DNA from 2 places in the Streptomyces sp. NBC_00464 genome. Region 2 is predicted to be linked to the other one. Evidence: riboswitches for the same ligand, from Rfam matches in the RefSeq annotation. Region 2 holds a riboswitch; the other holds the start of a gene.
What was found. A riboswitch is a leader RNA that binds a small molecule or an ion and turns the genes downstream of it on or off. The one in region 2 is predicted to bind thiamine pyrophosphate.
Positions count from the first base shown of each region.

Region 1: linked by a shared signal. The riboswitch ahead of thiO (glycine oxidase ThiO) and the one ahead of OG912_RS00265 (purine-cytosine permease family protein) in region 2 are both predicted to bind thiamine pyrophosphate.

Region 1 is NZ_CP107899.1:5,862,114-5,869,112, forward strand. Features, by position in the region: gene pknB (Stk1 family PASTA domain-containing Ser/Thr kinase) at 1-1,624, opposite strand, end outside; gene OG912_RS26380 (thiazole synthase) at 1,808-2,602, opposite strand; gene thiS (sulfur carrier protein ThiS) at 2,605-2,838, opposite strand; gene thiO (glycine oxidase ThiO) at 2,835-4,016, opposite strand; TPP riboswitch at 4,014-4,126, opposite strand; gene OG912_RS26395 (NAD(P)/FAD-dependent oxidoreductase) at 4,328-5,509, shown strand; gene OG912_RS26400 (Rv2175c family DNA-binding protein) at 5,579-5,944, shown strand; gene thiE (thiamine phosphate synthase) at 6,044-6,697, shown strand; gene metF (methylenetetrahydrofolate reductase [NAD(P)H]) at 6,820-6,999, shown strand, end outside.
Region 2 is NZ_CP107899.1:45,583-52,581, reverse strand. Features, by position in the region: gene OG912_RS00280 (MFS transporter) at 1-280, opposite strand, end outside; gene OG912_RS00275 (MarR family winged helix-turn-helix transcriptional regulator) at 277-738, opposite strand; gene OG912_RS00270 (dienelactone hydrolase family protein) at 1,069-1,803, shown strand; gene OG912_RS00265 (purine-cytosine permease family protein) at 1,877-3,277, opposite strand; TPP riboswitch at 3,267-3,360, opposite strand; gene OG912_RS00260 (formylglycine-generating enzyme family protein) at 3,405-4,370, opposite strand; gene OG912_RS00255 (ROK family transcriptional regulator) at 4,367-5,611, opposite strand; gene OG912_RS00250 (sulfatase-like hydrolase/transferase) at 5,818-6,999, shown strand, end outside.

The sequences.
Region 1 (6,999 bases), 5.8 Mb from region 2:
TCACCCGGTCCGGCAGCACCTTCGCCTTCAGTCCCTCGTCGTCCAGCGCGGCGGTGGCGTCCTCGACGGAGAGGCCGGTGACATCGGGGACGTCGACCGGGCTGCCCTTGGAGACGATGATCGCGACCGCGGAGTCGGGGTGGCGCTCGGTGCCCGCCTCGGGTTCCGTACGCACCACCTCGCCGGCGGCCACGTCGTCGCTGAACTCCTTGGTGGTCATGCCGGGCACGAGGCCCTTCTTCTCCAGCTGACGTCTGGCCTCGGAGAGCGCGATGCCCTGGACATCGGGCACCGTCACGATCTCGGGACCGCGCGAGACGACCAGTGCCACCGAGTCGTTGCCCCGGATGCGGGCACCCGACTTCGGGGCGCTGCTGATCACCTTGCCGCGGTCGACGGTGTCGCTGTAGGCGCGACGTACGCCCTTGAGTTCGAGACCGGCGTTCGAGAGCCGTTCCTTGGCCGCCTTCTCGCTCTGGCCCAGCAGTGACGGGACCCGGGTGAACTGTCCGACGTTGATGTACCAGACGCCACCCCCGACCCCCAGGACCAGCAGCACGGCGAGGACCGCCGCGATGATGCCGCGACGCGGCGTCCCGCGGAGCCCCGCGCGACGGCCCGGCGGCTGCGGGGGCAGTTGCGGGGGCATCTCCAGTCGGCTGGTGTGGTGGGCGGTGCCCTGGCCCGGCGGCAGCACCCGCGGGATCACGCTGGTGCGGTCCTCGGCGTCGTCGTGGACCTCGGCCAGGGCCTGCGGCGGCACGGCGTCCAGCTGTGCGTCGGTGAGGCCGGACCGGGCCCGGCGGGACTCGGCGAGCAGCGCCACCGCGTCGAACGGCCGGACCTCGGGATTACGGGCGGTGGCGCTCGCCACCAGCGTGTCGAGCTCGGCCGCGAGACCCGGGACGACGGCCGAGGGGGCCGGGACGTCCTCGTTGAGGTGCTGGTAGATGACCTGGGCGGGGGACTCGCCGGTGTGCGGCTTGATGCCCGTGAGCATCTCGTACAGCACGACGCCGCACGCGTACACATCGGCGCGGGTGTCCGCGGTGCCGTGCTCGATCTGCTCGGGGGCGAGATAGGAGACGGTGCCCAGGATGGACCCGGTGGTGTTCGTGACCGAGCCCACGGCCCGGACCAGGCCGAAGTCGGCGACCTTGACCCGGCCGTCGTCACCTATCAGCACGTTCTCCGGCTTCATGTCCCGGTGGACGAAGCCCGCCCGGTGCGCGGCCCCCAGAGCGGCGAGCACCGGCTCCAGGATGTCCAGCGCGGCCCGCGGCTGCAGGGCGCCCCGCTCGCGCAGCACATCGCGCAGCGTGCACCCCGCGACGTACTCCATCGCGAGGTAGACGTACTGCCCCTGGGCGCCCTGGTCGAAGACCGCGACCACATTGGGGTGCGCGAGCCGGGCCACCGACTTGGCCTCGCGGATGAAGCGCTCGACGAACGAGGCGTCGGTCGCGAGCGCCGGATGCATCACCTTGAGGGCGAGCACCCGGTCGAGCCGGGTGTCCATGGCCCGGTAGACCGTGGCCATGCCGCCCACGGCGATGCGGGCATCGACGCGGTAGCGGCCGTCGAGCAGCTGCCCGACGAGAGGGTCCTGGAGGGTCGTATCCACGCAGCCGAGTCTACGAGTCACCGCGGACACGGCCGACTGGCGGAGCGATCCCGGCTCCGTACTGCAGCCGAGCCGTGACAGGGACATGCGATTTTCTGCCACGGAACGGGCGGAGCGCAGGGATCGGGACGTACCGCGTCAGGGGCATGAGATCCCCCACACGGACCGTTCCGGGCCCCGGGCTCAGAACGCCGGGCGCTCCGGATCCAGCACCGCCCGCCCCGCCGTCGGTGACGACGCCTCGGCGAAGTGACGGCGAGGGATCCGCCCCGCGCGGTACGCCAGCCGCCCGCCCGCCACCGCATGGCGCATCGCGCCGGCCATCAGCTCGGGTTCCTGGGCCCGGGTCACGGCCGACGCCAGCATCACGGCCGCACATCCCAGCTCCATGGCGAGCGCCGCGTCCGATGCCGTGCCCGCGCCCGCGTCCAGGATCACGGGTACCCGCGCCTGCTCGACGATCAGCTGGAAGTTGTGCGGATTGCGGATGCCCAGACCCGAACCGATGGGGGAGCCGAGCGGCATGATCGCCGCACACCCCACGTCCTCCAGCTTGCGGGCCAGCACCGGGTCGTCGTTCGTGTACGGCAACACCGTGAAACCGTCGTCCACCAGCGTCTCCGCGGCGTCCAGCAGTTCGATGGGGTCCGGCAGCAGGGTGCGCTCGTCCGCCACCACCTCCAGCTTGACCCAGTCGGTGCCGAGGGCCTCGCGGGCGAGCCGGGCGGTGAGCACGGCCTCGCCCGCAGTGAAGCAGCCGGCCGTGTTCGGCAGCACGCGGATGGAGAGCCGCTCCAGCACGGAGAGCACGGAGCCCTGCACGGTCGGGTCGAGGCGGCGCATCGCCACGGTCGTCAGCTCGGTGCCGGAGGCGGTCAGGGAGCGTTCCAGTACGTCCAGGCTGGGCGCCCCGCCCGTCCCCATGATCAACCGGGAGCCGAGGACGGTGCCGCCGAGCGAGAAGGGATCGTCGGACATGGTCAGCCTCCCTGGACCGCGGTGAGGACCTCGACCCGGTCGCCGTCCGTGAGTGCGGCGGCGGGCCACTGGCCGCGCGGTACGACGGTCTCGTTCAGGGCGGCCGCGACGCCCGAGGCTGCACTGGTCAGCGAGGCGACCAGGACGTCCAGGGTGGTGCCCGGCGCGACGGCGAGGACCTCACCGTTCACGGAGACGGAGACGGCAGGGACGGAAAGGGGGACGGGCTCGGTCATGCGGGCTGCTCCTGGGGTACGGGGGCGGCGGCGGGCGAGAAGCGGCCGGGGGAGAAGGGGCGGGCCACCTCGGGCAGTTCGCCTTCTGCCAGCAGCTGCGCCATGGCGTCTCCGGTGACGGGGGTGAGCAGCACCCCGTTGCGGTGGTGGCCGGTGGCGAGGTGGAGGCCGCGCAGCGCGGTGCGGCCGAGCAGCGGGGCGTTGTCGGGGGAGGCGGGACGCAGACCGGCGCGCGTCTCGGTGAGCGGCAGCTCGGTGATGCCCGGCACCAGTTCGTGCGCGTCGCGCAGCAGCTCGTACACCCCGCCCGCCGTGACGGTGGTGTCCCAGCCCATCTCCTCGCTGGTGGCGCCGATGACCAGCTCGCCGTTCTCACGCGGTACGAGATAGACGTGGCTGCCCCGGACCACCGCCCGCACGGTGCGGGAGAGGAAGGGGGCGTACGCGGTGGGCACGGTCAGCCGCAGCACCTGGCCCTTCACCGGGCGGACCGGGGGCAGGACGTGCTCCGGCACCCCCGGGAGCCGGCCGCTGAGGCTGCCCGCGGCGAGCACGACCTGATCGGCCGTCGCCTCCGTACCGTCGGCCAGTATGGCTCCGGTGGCCCGGTCCCCCGTGACCGAGAGCCGCTCGGCCCTTTGGCGGTGGAGGACGACCCCGGCCCGTTCGCACGCCGTCAGCAGCGCGGCGGCCAGCCGTCGCGGGTCGACCTGGTGGTCGCCGTCGACCCGCAGCCCGCCGCGTACACCCGGTGCGAGCATCGGCTCCAGGCGACGGCACTCCCGGCCCGTGAGCCACTCCGACTCCAGGCCCGAGCGGCGTTGCAGGGCGTGGAGTTCCCGCAGATGGGCGCGGTCGTCGGCATCGAGTGCGACGGCCAGGGTGCCGCAGGCGCGAAAGCCGATGTCCTGGCCGCTCGCCGCCTCCAGCTCGGCCGCGAACGCCGGATAGCGTGCGGCGGAGGCGACGTTGAGACCGAGCAGCATCTCCTCGCCGTAGTGGAGTTCGGTGACGGCGGCCAGCATCCCGGCCGCGACCTGGGCTGCGCCGCCGCCCGGTTCGGGATCGACCACCGCGGTGGCCAGGCCGCGCTGCGCGGCCCGCCAGGCGATCACCAGGCCGATGATGCCGCCCCCGATGACGAGGACGTCGGACCCGTTCGTACGGTGCGTGCGCATGGGCGTCCAGCCCCTCCCTTCGCCGGCATGACCCGGATCAGGTTCGTACGGTCGGAGGCCGCCCAGCCTCCCTCTCAGCCCGGTGCGCCCGGGCTCCCGCGAGTGATGTGCACGGCCACCCTAAACCCCTGGCCCGCGCTGCCTGCAAGGGAGCGGACGGGGGCACGGGAAAGGCGATCCGGCGGGCGCTTCCCGGGAACCGACTACCTGACGGACCGTCAGGTGTTTAAGGTGGACGGGTGGACGAGCAGACCGGACAGCAGCAGACAGAGCCGCGGCAGCGCCGCCGCGTCGTGATCGCCGGAGCGGGCATGGCGGGTGTGCAGACCGCCGTGGCCCTGCGCGAACAGGGCTTCACCGGCCCTGTCACGCTGATCGGCGCCGAACCGCACCAGCCGTACGACCGGCCCCCGCTGTCGAAGGCGGTCCTGCTCGGCAAGGCCGAGGACTCGGCCTTCGACATCGACTTCGAGGCGCTGGACATCACCCTGCGGCTCGGCCTCGACGTGACCGCGCTGCGCGCCGCCGACCACGAACTGGACACCCCGGCCGGGCCCGTCCCCTACGACGTCCTGGTCGTCGCCACCGGCGCCGAACCCCTGGTGCTGCCCGGCACCGAGGGCATCCCGGGCGTCCACCTCCTGCGCACGCTGGACGACGCCGCCCGGCTGCGGCCGGTCCTCGAACGGCAGCACGCCGTCGTGGTCGTCGGCGCGGGCTGGATCGGCGCCGAGTTCGCCACCGCGGCCCGCGCGGCCGGCTGTGCGGTCACCGTCGTCGAGGCGGCCGAACGCCCGCTCGCCGGCGCCCTGCCCGCCGAGGTCGCGGCCCCCATGGCCGCCTGGTACGCCGAGAGCGGCGCCGGACTCCTCACCGGGGCCCGGGTCGACCGCATCGAAGCCGGCCGGGTGGTCCTGGCGGACGGGCGTGCGATCCCGGCGGACGCGGTCGTCGTCGGCATCGGTGCCCGGCCCGCGACCGGCTGGCTGGCCGGATCGGGGATCGAGCTCGGCCCGGACGGATCGGTGACCGCCGACGCCTCGCTGCGCACCTCGCTCCCCGATGTGTACGCGGTCGGGGACTGCGCCTCGTTCCCCTCGGCCCGGTACGGCGAGCGGCTGCTCGTCCACCACTGGGACAACGCCCTCCAGGGGCCCCGGACCGTCGCCGCCGCCGTCACCGCCGCCGCTCCGGAGGGCGACGGGCAGCCGCCGGTCTACGACCCCGTGCCCTACTTCTGGTCCGAGCAGTTCGGCCGCTTCGTCCAGTACGCGGGCCATCACACGGGGGCCGACACCCTGGTGTGGCGCGGCGATCCGGCCGGACCGGCGTGGACGGTGTGCTGGCTGCGCGCCGGAGCGCTCGTCGCCGTACTGGCGGTCGGCCGTCCGCGCGATCTCGCGCAGGGGCGCAAACTCGTCGAATCGGGCGCGGAGCTCGCCCCCGAGCGGGTCGCCGACCCCTCCGTGCCCCTGAAATCAGCCACGCTCTGATGGCGTATCCGGCCCCCGTACGGTCGGCCCGGGTACCGGCTGTCGGTCCGGGATGGCACGCTTGTCCCCGTGACCGAGATTGACGCAAAGATCGATGCTCTCGTCCCCGCCTGGCTCCACCTTCCCGACATCGCCGAAATGTTCGATGTCGAGGTGACGCGCGTGCGCCAGCTGGTCAAGGACGGCCAGCTCATTGCCGTACGACGTGGTGAGAACCGGGCGCTCCAGGTGCCTGCCGCCTTCATCGACGGCGACAAGGTGGTCAAGGGCCTTTCGGGGACCCTGACGCTCCTGAGGGACGACGGCTACTCCGACACGGAGATGCTGGAATGGCTCTTCACGCCCGACCCGAGCCTGCCGGGCACGCCCGCGCAGGCGCTGAGTGAGAATCGCGGCACGGAGGTGAAGCGCCGAGCCCAGGCGCTCGCCGTCTAACCGACAGCCGCACAGGGGATGCGGGCCGCATGTCGCGGCCCGCATTCCGCGCGGCATCACCGAACCACCGCCATCGTCTTCCCCGGGGGGAACCGCACCATGTCCACGCCTCGCGCGCTGCTGTCCGACGCCCGGCTCTACCTGTGCACGGACGCCCGTCGGCGCCAGGGTGACCTTCCCGCGTTCCTCGACGCGGTCCTCTCCAGCGGCGTGGACATCATTCAGCTGCGCGACAAGGGCATGGAGGCGGCCGAGGAGCTCGAACACCTCGCGCTCTTCGCCGACGCCTGCAAACGCCACGGCAAGCTCCTCGCGGTCAACGACCGGGCCGATGTCGCCCACGCCATCGGTTCCGACGTGCTGCACCTGGGCCAGGGCGACCTGCCGGTCCCGGCGGCCCGCGCGATCATCGGCCGTGACGTGGTCATCGGCCGCTCCACGCATGCCGAGTCCGAGGTCGACGCCGCCGTCGCCGAGCCCGGCGTGGACTACTTCTGCACCGGCCCCTGCTGGCCCACCCCGACCAAGCCGGGCCGGCACGCCCCCGGCCTGGACCTCGTCCGCTACGCCGCCTCGCTCGCCCCCGCCCGTCCGTGGTTCGCCATCGGAGGCATCGACGCCGGCAACCTCGACGAGGTGCTGGACGCCGGAGCGCGCCGGGTCGTCGTCGTGCGGGCCGTCACCGAGGCGTCCGATCCGGCTGCCGCTGCCGCCGGGCTGGCGCGAAGGATCCGGGACCGCGCCGCGGTGTGACCCCGACGCCGAGAGGCCCGCTTGGGACAGGAGTGTCCGAAGCGTGGACAAAGAATCGGGCAATCAAGGCAAATACCCCCAGTTCGGTTGGGTGTCCGCCCCGCCCTGGTTAACCTGCCGGTATGGCCCTTGGCACACCCTCCACCAGGACAGATCACGCGCGCACGGTGCGTGAGATGCTCGAGACCGGCAAGACCTCGTACTCGTTCGAGTTCTGGGCGCCCAAGACCGAGAAGGGCGAGCGGAACCTCTGGAACGCGCTGCGCCGGGTCGAGGCGGTGGGACCGAGCTTCGTCTCCGTG
Region 2 (6,999 bases):
TCCCCACCATGAAGGTGCGCTTGGGGCCGAAGCGGTCGGCCAGCCGGCCGCCGAAGAGGAGCAGACTGCCGAACGCCAGGGTGTAGGCCGTGATGATCCATTGGCGGTCGGCAGGCGCCATGCCTAACGACTTCTGCGCGGAGGGCAGCGCGATATTGATGACCGTCTCGTCGAGCATGGCCACGAGCTGGGCCGAGGCCACGACGGCGAGGCCGGCCCAACGCCGCCGGTTGTGGCCCTTGGTGAGGACCACTGCCGGGGTGCTGTTCCCGACGGTCATGACTCCGTTTCCCTGTTGGCGCTCTGGACGCGGAGCCTGCCCAGCAGCTTCGCCAGTGCCACCCGGTCCTTGGCCGGCACCTGCCCGAAGATCTCGTCGGCCAGCTGCGCGGATGTCTCGTCGATCTGCTGCATCAGGGCCTCACCCTTCTCCGTCAGCGAGACGAGAACGACCCGGCGGTCGTCGGGGTCGGGGGTGCGCGCGGCGAGTCCCCGCTTCTCCAGACCGTCCACCAGGGAGGTCACGGTCCGCGGTACCACCCCGTGGGCCCGGGCCAGGTCAGCCATCCGGCGCGGCCCGCCCATCTCGTTCATCTGCACCAGCAGATTGGCCTGGGAGAACGGGACCTGGTGGCCCGCGAAGATCGCGGCCGTGCGGTCCAGCAGTGGGCCGACCACCTCGGCGAACGAGTTCAGCAGTGACTGGGCGTCGGGAACCTCATTGCCGCGGGCGCTCATCGTCGTACTCCTGCGACGCTCGGGGCCGGCCGCCCCGGGAAGTGGTGGCATCCATCTCTTAGTGAGTGAGTAGACATACTGAGAGGGTACACAGTATTTCCTGGGGTGGCAGGGCGGCCTGGCACCCTCCTGTCCGATGGGCTACGTTATGAGGCGATGATCACCGGGACGGCCTTGCGCCACACACGAATTGGCGACCCGGCGCTCCTCTGAGCGCCGTACGGGCCGGTACCGGCCCGCTGTTGGACCGAGGGCCAGGCGCTGCTGCGCGGGCTCCGCCTCCTGCCGTGTTGACCACAGCTCGACACGTCAACCACGACAGGAGACCTCATGACAGCCAAGACGTTGCACATTCCCACCGCGGACGGCCGGGCCGACGCTTTCGCCGCCTTCCCCGACGGCGGCGAGCGGTGTCCGGGCGTGCTGATGTACGCGGACGGCTTCGGGATCCGGCCCGTGCTGCGGGAGATGGCCCGCGAGCTGGCCGGGCACGGGTACTACGTGCTCGTCCCCAACGTCTTCTACCGGAACGGTCCGGCGCCGGTGATCGATCTTCCCGAGTACATCGGAGACGGAGCCCGGGCGAAGGTGTTCGAGCAGCTGATGCCCCTGATCGAGGCGCACACCGTCGAACGTGTCCTGAGCGACGCCGACGCCTACCTCGGGTTCCTGACCGCCCAGCCCGAGGTCGTCGCCGGGCCGGTCGCGGTGACCGGCTACTGCATCGGCGGCCTCCTGGCGGTGCGCACCGCCGCGGCCCACCACGGCCAGGTGGCCGCCGTCGCCGCATTCCACGGCCCCGTGGGCGCCGACGGGCCCGACAGTCTGAGCCGCCTCACCGGCGAGGTCCACTTCGGGCACGCCGAGACGGACCTGGCGCCCGAGGCTCTCGGCGAGCTCAACCGGGCTCTGGACGCTGCGAGTGTCTCCCACACCTCCGAGATCTACCCCGGCACCAGGCACGGCTTCACCATGTCCGACACCGACGCCTTCGACCCCGCCGCGCTGCAACGCCATTGGGACCGTCTGCTGCCCCTCCTCGGCCGCACCCTGGCCGACGGCTGAGGCGGCGGCACGGGAACCTGACCCGAGGTCCATGGCTGCGGAACCCGCCCCCGTACCGGAATGCCATGCGTCGTCAGGGCCGGTTGCGCAGCCGTAGCGGTGTGTAGAGGGCCAGGGCCACGAGGAACGCGACACCGTAGGCGAGGTCCGCCCCATGCAGCGCCTTCGCGACCGGACCCACGTACAGGGTGGTGTTCATGAACGGTGTCGCCGCTGCGAAGGCGAGCGTGAAGGCGATCGGCGCCGGCCACCAGGGCTGCGGGCGGGAGCTCTCGGTGGCCAGGTCGACGGGGGAACCGCCGCGGGCTCTCGCCCTGACGAGCCAGTCGACGACCACGATCGCGAGGAATGCGGGGATCCAGTAGCCGACGAGCAGCAGGACGTTCTGGAAGCGTGTCGTGGTGTCGGCCGCATGCATCCACAGCACGAGCGGGAAGCCGAGTGCGGCGGCGAGTGCCGCGGCGACGGGGCGCGGCAGCCGGACCCCCATGGTCTGCAACGCCAGCGATCCGCTGTAGTCGTTCATGGCGTTGCTGCACAGCGCGGCAAGTGCCACGGCGAGCAGCCCGAAGGCTCCGAGGGCGCCCCCGCCGAGCAGTGTGTCGATGCCGTGCGCGGTCTGGTCGGTGAAGACGGACGCCCCCCACAGGCCGAGGGTCTGGACCGCCACGAAGGAGGCGCTGATGCCGAGCAGTGTGCACCAGAACATGCGCGGCCGGGACGTGGTGCGCGGCAGATAGCGGCTGAAGTCACTGGCGTACGGGGCCCAGGACAGTGCGAGGCTGAGCGCGATGGTGCACGTCAGGACGAAGGCGCCCGCCCGGTCGGCGCCGTGCACGGTACTGGTGGACGCGGGGTGGACGCCGTCCAGGAGCTTGGTCGCGAGCACCACGAAGGCGGCGGCCAGAGCGAAGGTCATCACGGTCTGGAGCCGGTGGATCACCTCGTACCCCAGCACGCCGAGCGCGCCCTGGGCGGCCATCATGACCAGCACTCCCAGCCAGAACGGCCAGCCGCACAGCTGGGCCAGCGCCTCCCCGCCGAACAGGCCGATCAGTGCGTCCCAGGCGATGGAGGAGAGCCACTGCAGTGCGCCGGGAAGTACGACACTCCTGCCGAACGCCAGTCGCGCCAGCGGGAGTTGACCGGCGCCGGTCTGGCTGCCCCAGGTGCCCAGATACGCGGTGGGCACGGCGCCCACGAGCGTGCCGAGCACGACGGCGGCGAGTGCCGTGGCGAAGTCCAGGCCCAGAGCGATGCCGACCGTGCCGGTGAAGACCCCGGTCATGGTCAGATTGGGGGCGAACCAGACGGTGAACAGCCGGCCGGGGCGGCCGTAACGGCGGTCCTCGGGCACGGGGGCTATGCCGTGCGCCTCGATGCGCAGGTCGCCGGGGGCGGTGGGCATGCGCCCGTCGAATGCGGGTCGCGGGTCCAGGGCTGTGCGCTCGTCCTGGGCATACGGCAATGACATGAGACATCCCTCCGCCAGTGCTAACTGGTTCAGGTTCGACGGGTGTGTTCTCAGCCCCTTGAGGGGCACCCCGTGTCCGGTGCGGCGGCCAGGATAGCCGGATGTGCGCGGATCGCGATGCGGGGGGTCAGACCGTGACCGCGCAGCGGAACCCGCCGTGGCCCGTCGTGCTGTCGGGGGTGTTGGAGGTGCGGGCGGCGATGCGGTAGCGGTTGCAGTACGAGCGGTGGCAGAGGTACGAGCCGCCGCGCAGCACCCGGCTCCCGCCGTGCGGTGGCCCGACGGGGTCGGAGCGGGTTTCCGGTCGGGCCTCGGCGTGCCAGTCGGTGCTGAACCGGTCGGCGCACCACTCCCAGACGTTGCCCGAGGTGTTGTAGAGCCCGAAGCCGTTGGGGGCGTACGCCTTGACGGGCGCGGTGCCTGTGAAGCCGTCCTCGCGCGTGTTGCGTACGGGGAAGTCGCCCTGCCAGATGTTGCAGCGGTGCCGGCCGTTCGGGGTCAGCTCGTCGCCCCACGGGAAGCGGGCCCGGACGAGTCCGCCGCGTGCCGCCTTCTCCCATTCGGCCTCGGTGGGCAGCCGCTTGCCGGCCCAGCGGGCGTAGGCCGTCGCGTCGTGCCACGACATGTGGACCACCGGGTGGTCGCGGCGGTCGCCGATCGAGGTGCCCGGCCCTTCGGGGGCACGCCAGTGTGCTCCGGTGACCGCACGCCACCAGGGGGCGCCGGGCACGGTGCCGGGCAGCACGGCGTGCCGGGCCTCCTGTGGGACGAAGGAGCCGAAGACGTAGGACCAGCCGATGAGTTCGGCCTCGGTGCGATAGCCGGTGGCCTTGACGAAGACGGCGAAGCGGGCGTTGGTGACGGCGGCCGCGTCGATGTGGAACGGGGCGAGGGTCACCTCCCGTACCGGCCCCTCGCCATCGGCCGGGAACGCGTCCTCGTCCTCGCCGCCCATCAGGAACGGACCGCCGGGCACCCCCACCATGCCGCGCAGCAGTTCGGCGGGGCGGCGTACGGGGACGGCGAAGTCCGCCGGGGGAGTGGCGGCGGCAGGCGTGGTGCTCTCGCGGGCGGGCCCGCAGCAGGCGTTCACGGTGAGGTCTCCTCGTCGAGCGGCCGGTCGTCCCCGGTATCCGCACCGGGGGCCGGCCGGTCGAGCAGCTCCGCCAGGTCCTGGCCCGTGGTGCGCAGCAACAGCGCCACCCCGCCGAGCGCGGCCGCCTCGCCGCCGAGGGTGGATCCGCGTACCTCGATGGTGCGGGGCGCGGACGGCAGGGAGAGCGCGGCGAGCTGTTCCCGGATCGGTGTGAGGACGAGAGCGTCGAGGGACGCCGGTTCCCCGTAGACGACGATGCACTCGGGGTCGACCTGGGCGGCGAGGGCCGCGAGCACCCGTCCCGCGACGACGGCCGCGTCCCGGATCACCTCGGCGGTGTCCGGCTGGCCCCCGGCGGCGAGCGCGATCAGTTCCGCGGCGTCCGCGGCCGTCACGCCGCGATCGGCGCAGGCGGCGAGCAGGGCCGGGACGGAGATGAGGCCCTCCAGACAGCCCCGGCCGCCGCAGTGGCAGGGCTTTCCCTCGGGGTCGCAGCTGGTGTGGCCGATCTCCCCGGCGGTGCCATGGGCGCCGTGGACCAGCGAGCCGTTGACGACGAGTCCGCCACCGACCCCTTCCGACCAGCGCAGATAGACCGCGTTGTCGATCCCGCGCGCCGCTCCCCAGGTCACCTCGGCGAGAGCCGCGAGCCGCGAGTTGTTGTCGGTGAGCACGGGGGCGTCGAAATGCCGGCCCAGCTCTTCGGCGACATGGCCGGCGAACGGGGTCATGGTGCGCGGGTCGCCGGAGGCCGGGTTCTGTACGAAGCCGGGAAGGCCGAGGCCGATGCCGGCGACGGGGGCGAGGCTGATGTTCTCGCGCCGCACCAGGTCCTCGACGGCCCGGATCGCCTGCGCGGCGCGTTCGGCCGCGCCGCTGTCCGCCGGGACGGGGGCGCTGTGGCGGCCGACGATCTCATGGGCGCAGTTGGCCACGACCACATGGATGTGGTGGCGCTGGAGATCGATGCCGATCAGCTCGGCGCCGCGGGAGTTGAGCGAGATCTCCAGGGCCGGCCTGCCGCGGCCGCGCGGCTGCTCGGGGTCGGGGGCCTGCTGCTCGACGACGGCCTTGCGTTCCAGCAGATCGGACACGATCGCGAACAGGGTGGTGCGGGAGAGCCCGACCCGCGCCTTCAGCTCGCCGCGGCTCAGCGCGCCCGACCTGCGGAGTTCACCGAGTACGGCGGCTTCGTTGGCCCTGCGCAGGCGCTGGAGGGCATCGGTGCGTTCCGTCATGGACGCATGGTCGATCGGTCAAGGGGTTTCTGTCAACGCCCGGGACGAATTCACACAATGTTTATTCCCAAGGGTTGACGTAAAAAAGTCACCGTCCCTACAGTTCCGGTCAATTGCCGACACCGGCACGCGTCGGGACGTCACCTGACGGCGTGTCGGCCGGCTCCCCGGCAGCACCGTGAGCGACCACCGAAAGGGCGGCCCGAGTGGCTCCGCGCAACGTCCTGTTCCTGATGACCGACCAGCACCGGGTGGACACCCTGGGCTGTTACGGCAACCCACTCGTCGACACCCCGGCCCTGGACGCCCTTGCGGCCGAGGGAACCCGCTTCGACCGCTTCTACACCCCGACCGCCATCTGCACCCCGGCCCGCGCCTCGCTGGCCACCGGCCTCCACCCCTTCCGCCACGGCATGCTGAACAACCCCGAGCGCAATGGGGGGAGCAAGGACGAGCTCTCCGATGAAGACCCCATGCTCTGGGGTCAGTTGAAGGACCAGGGCTACTCGGTGGGCCACGTCGGCAAGTGGCACATCGGCCGCGAGCGCGGCCCCGAGTTCTACGGCCTGGACGGTGAGCACCTGCCCGGCGCGCTCAACCCCGTCCACCACCCCTCGTACGAGAAGTGGCTGGAGGACAACGGCTTCCCGCCCTTCTCCGTACGCGAACCCGTCTTCGGGACCGCCGCCAACGGCACCGGCCGCGGCCACCTCATCGCCGGCCGGCTCCAGCAGCCCGCCGAGGCCACCATCGAGGCCTTCCTCGCCGACCGCACGCTCGGCCTGCTCGACCGCTACGCAGCCGACTGGAAGGCGACCGGCACACCGTTCATGCTGTCCTGCCACTGGTACGGCCCGCACCTGCCCTACCTGATCCCCGACAGCTACTACGACCTGTACGACCCCGACGACGTGCCCCTGCCGGCCTCGATGGCCGAGACCTTCGCCGGGAAGCCCGAGGTGCAGCGCCAGTACAGCGCCTACTGGTCGTCGGACGACTTCGACGCCGCCGCCTGGCGCAAGCTCATCGCCGTCTACTGGGGCTACGTCACGATGATCGACCACCAGGCCGGCCGGCTGATCGAGGCGCTCAAGGGACACGGCCTGTGGGACGACACGGCGGTCTTCTTCACCGCCGACCACGGCGAGTTCACCGGCGCCCACCGGCTGAACGACAAGGGTCCGGCGATGTACGAGGACATCTACCGCATCCCCGGCATCGCCCGAATCCCCGGCGCCCCCGCCCAGGTCAGCGACGACTTCGCCTCCCTCATCGACCTCAACCCGACCATTCTCGAACTGGCCGGGGCCCCCGTGCCCGAGCTGTGCGACGGCACCAGCCTGCTGCCCCTGCTGCACGGGGCCGATTCCGGGGACGGCCGCGACGAG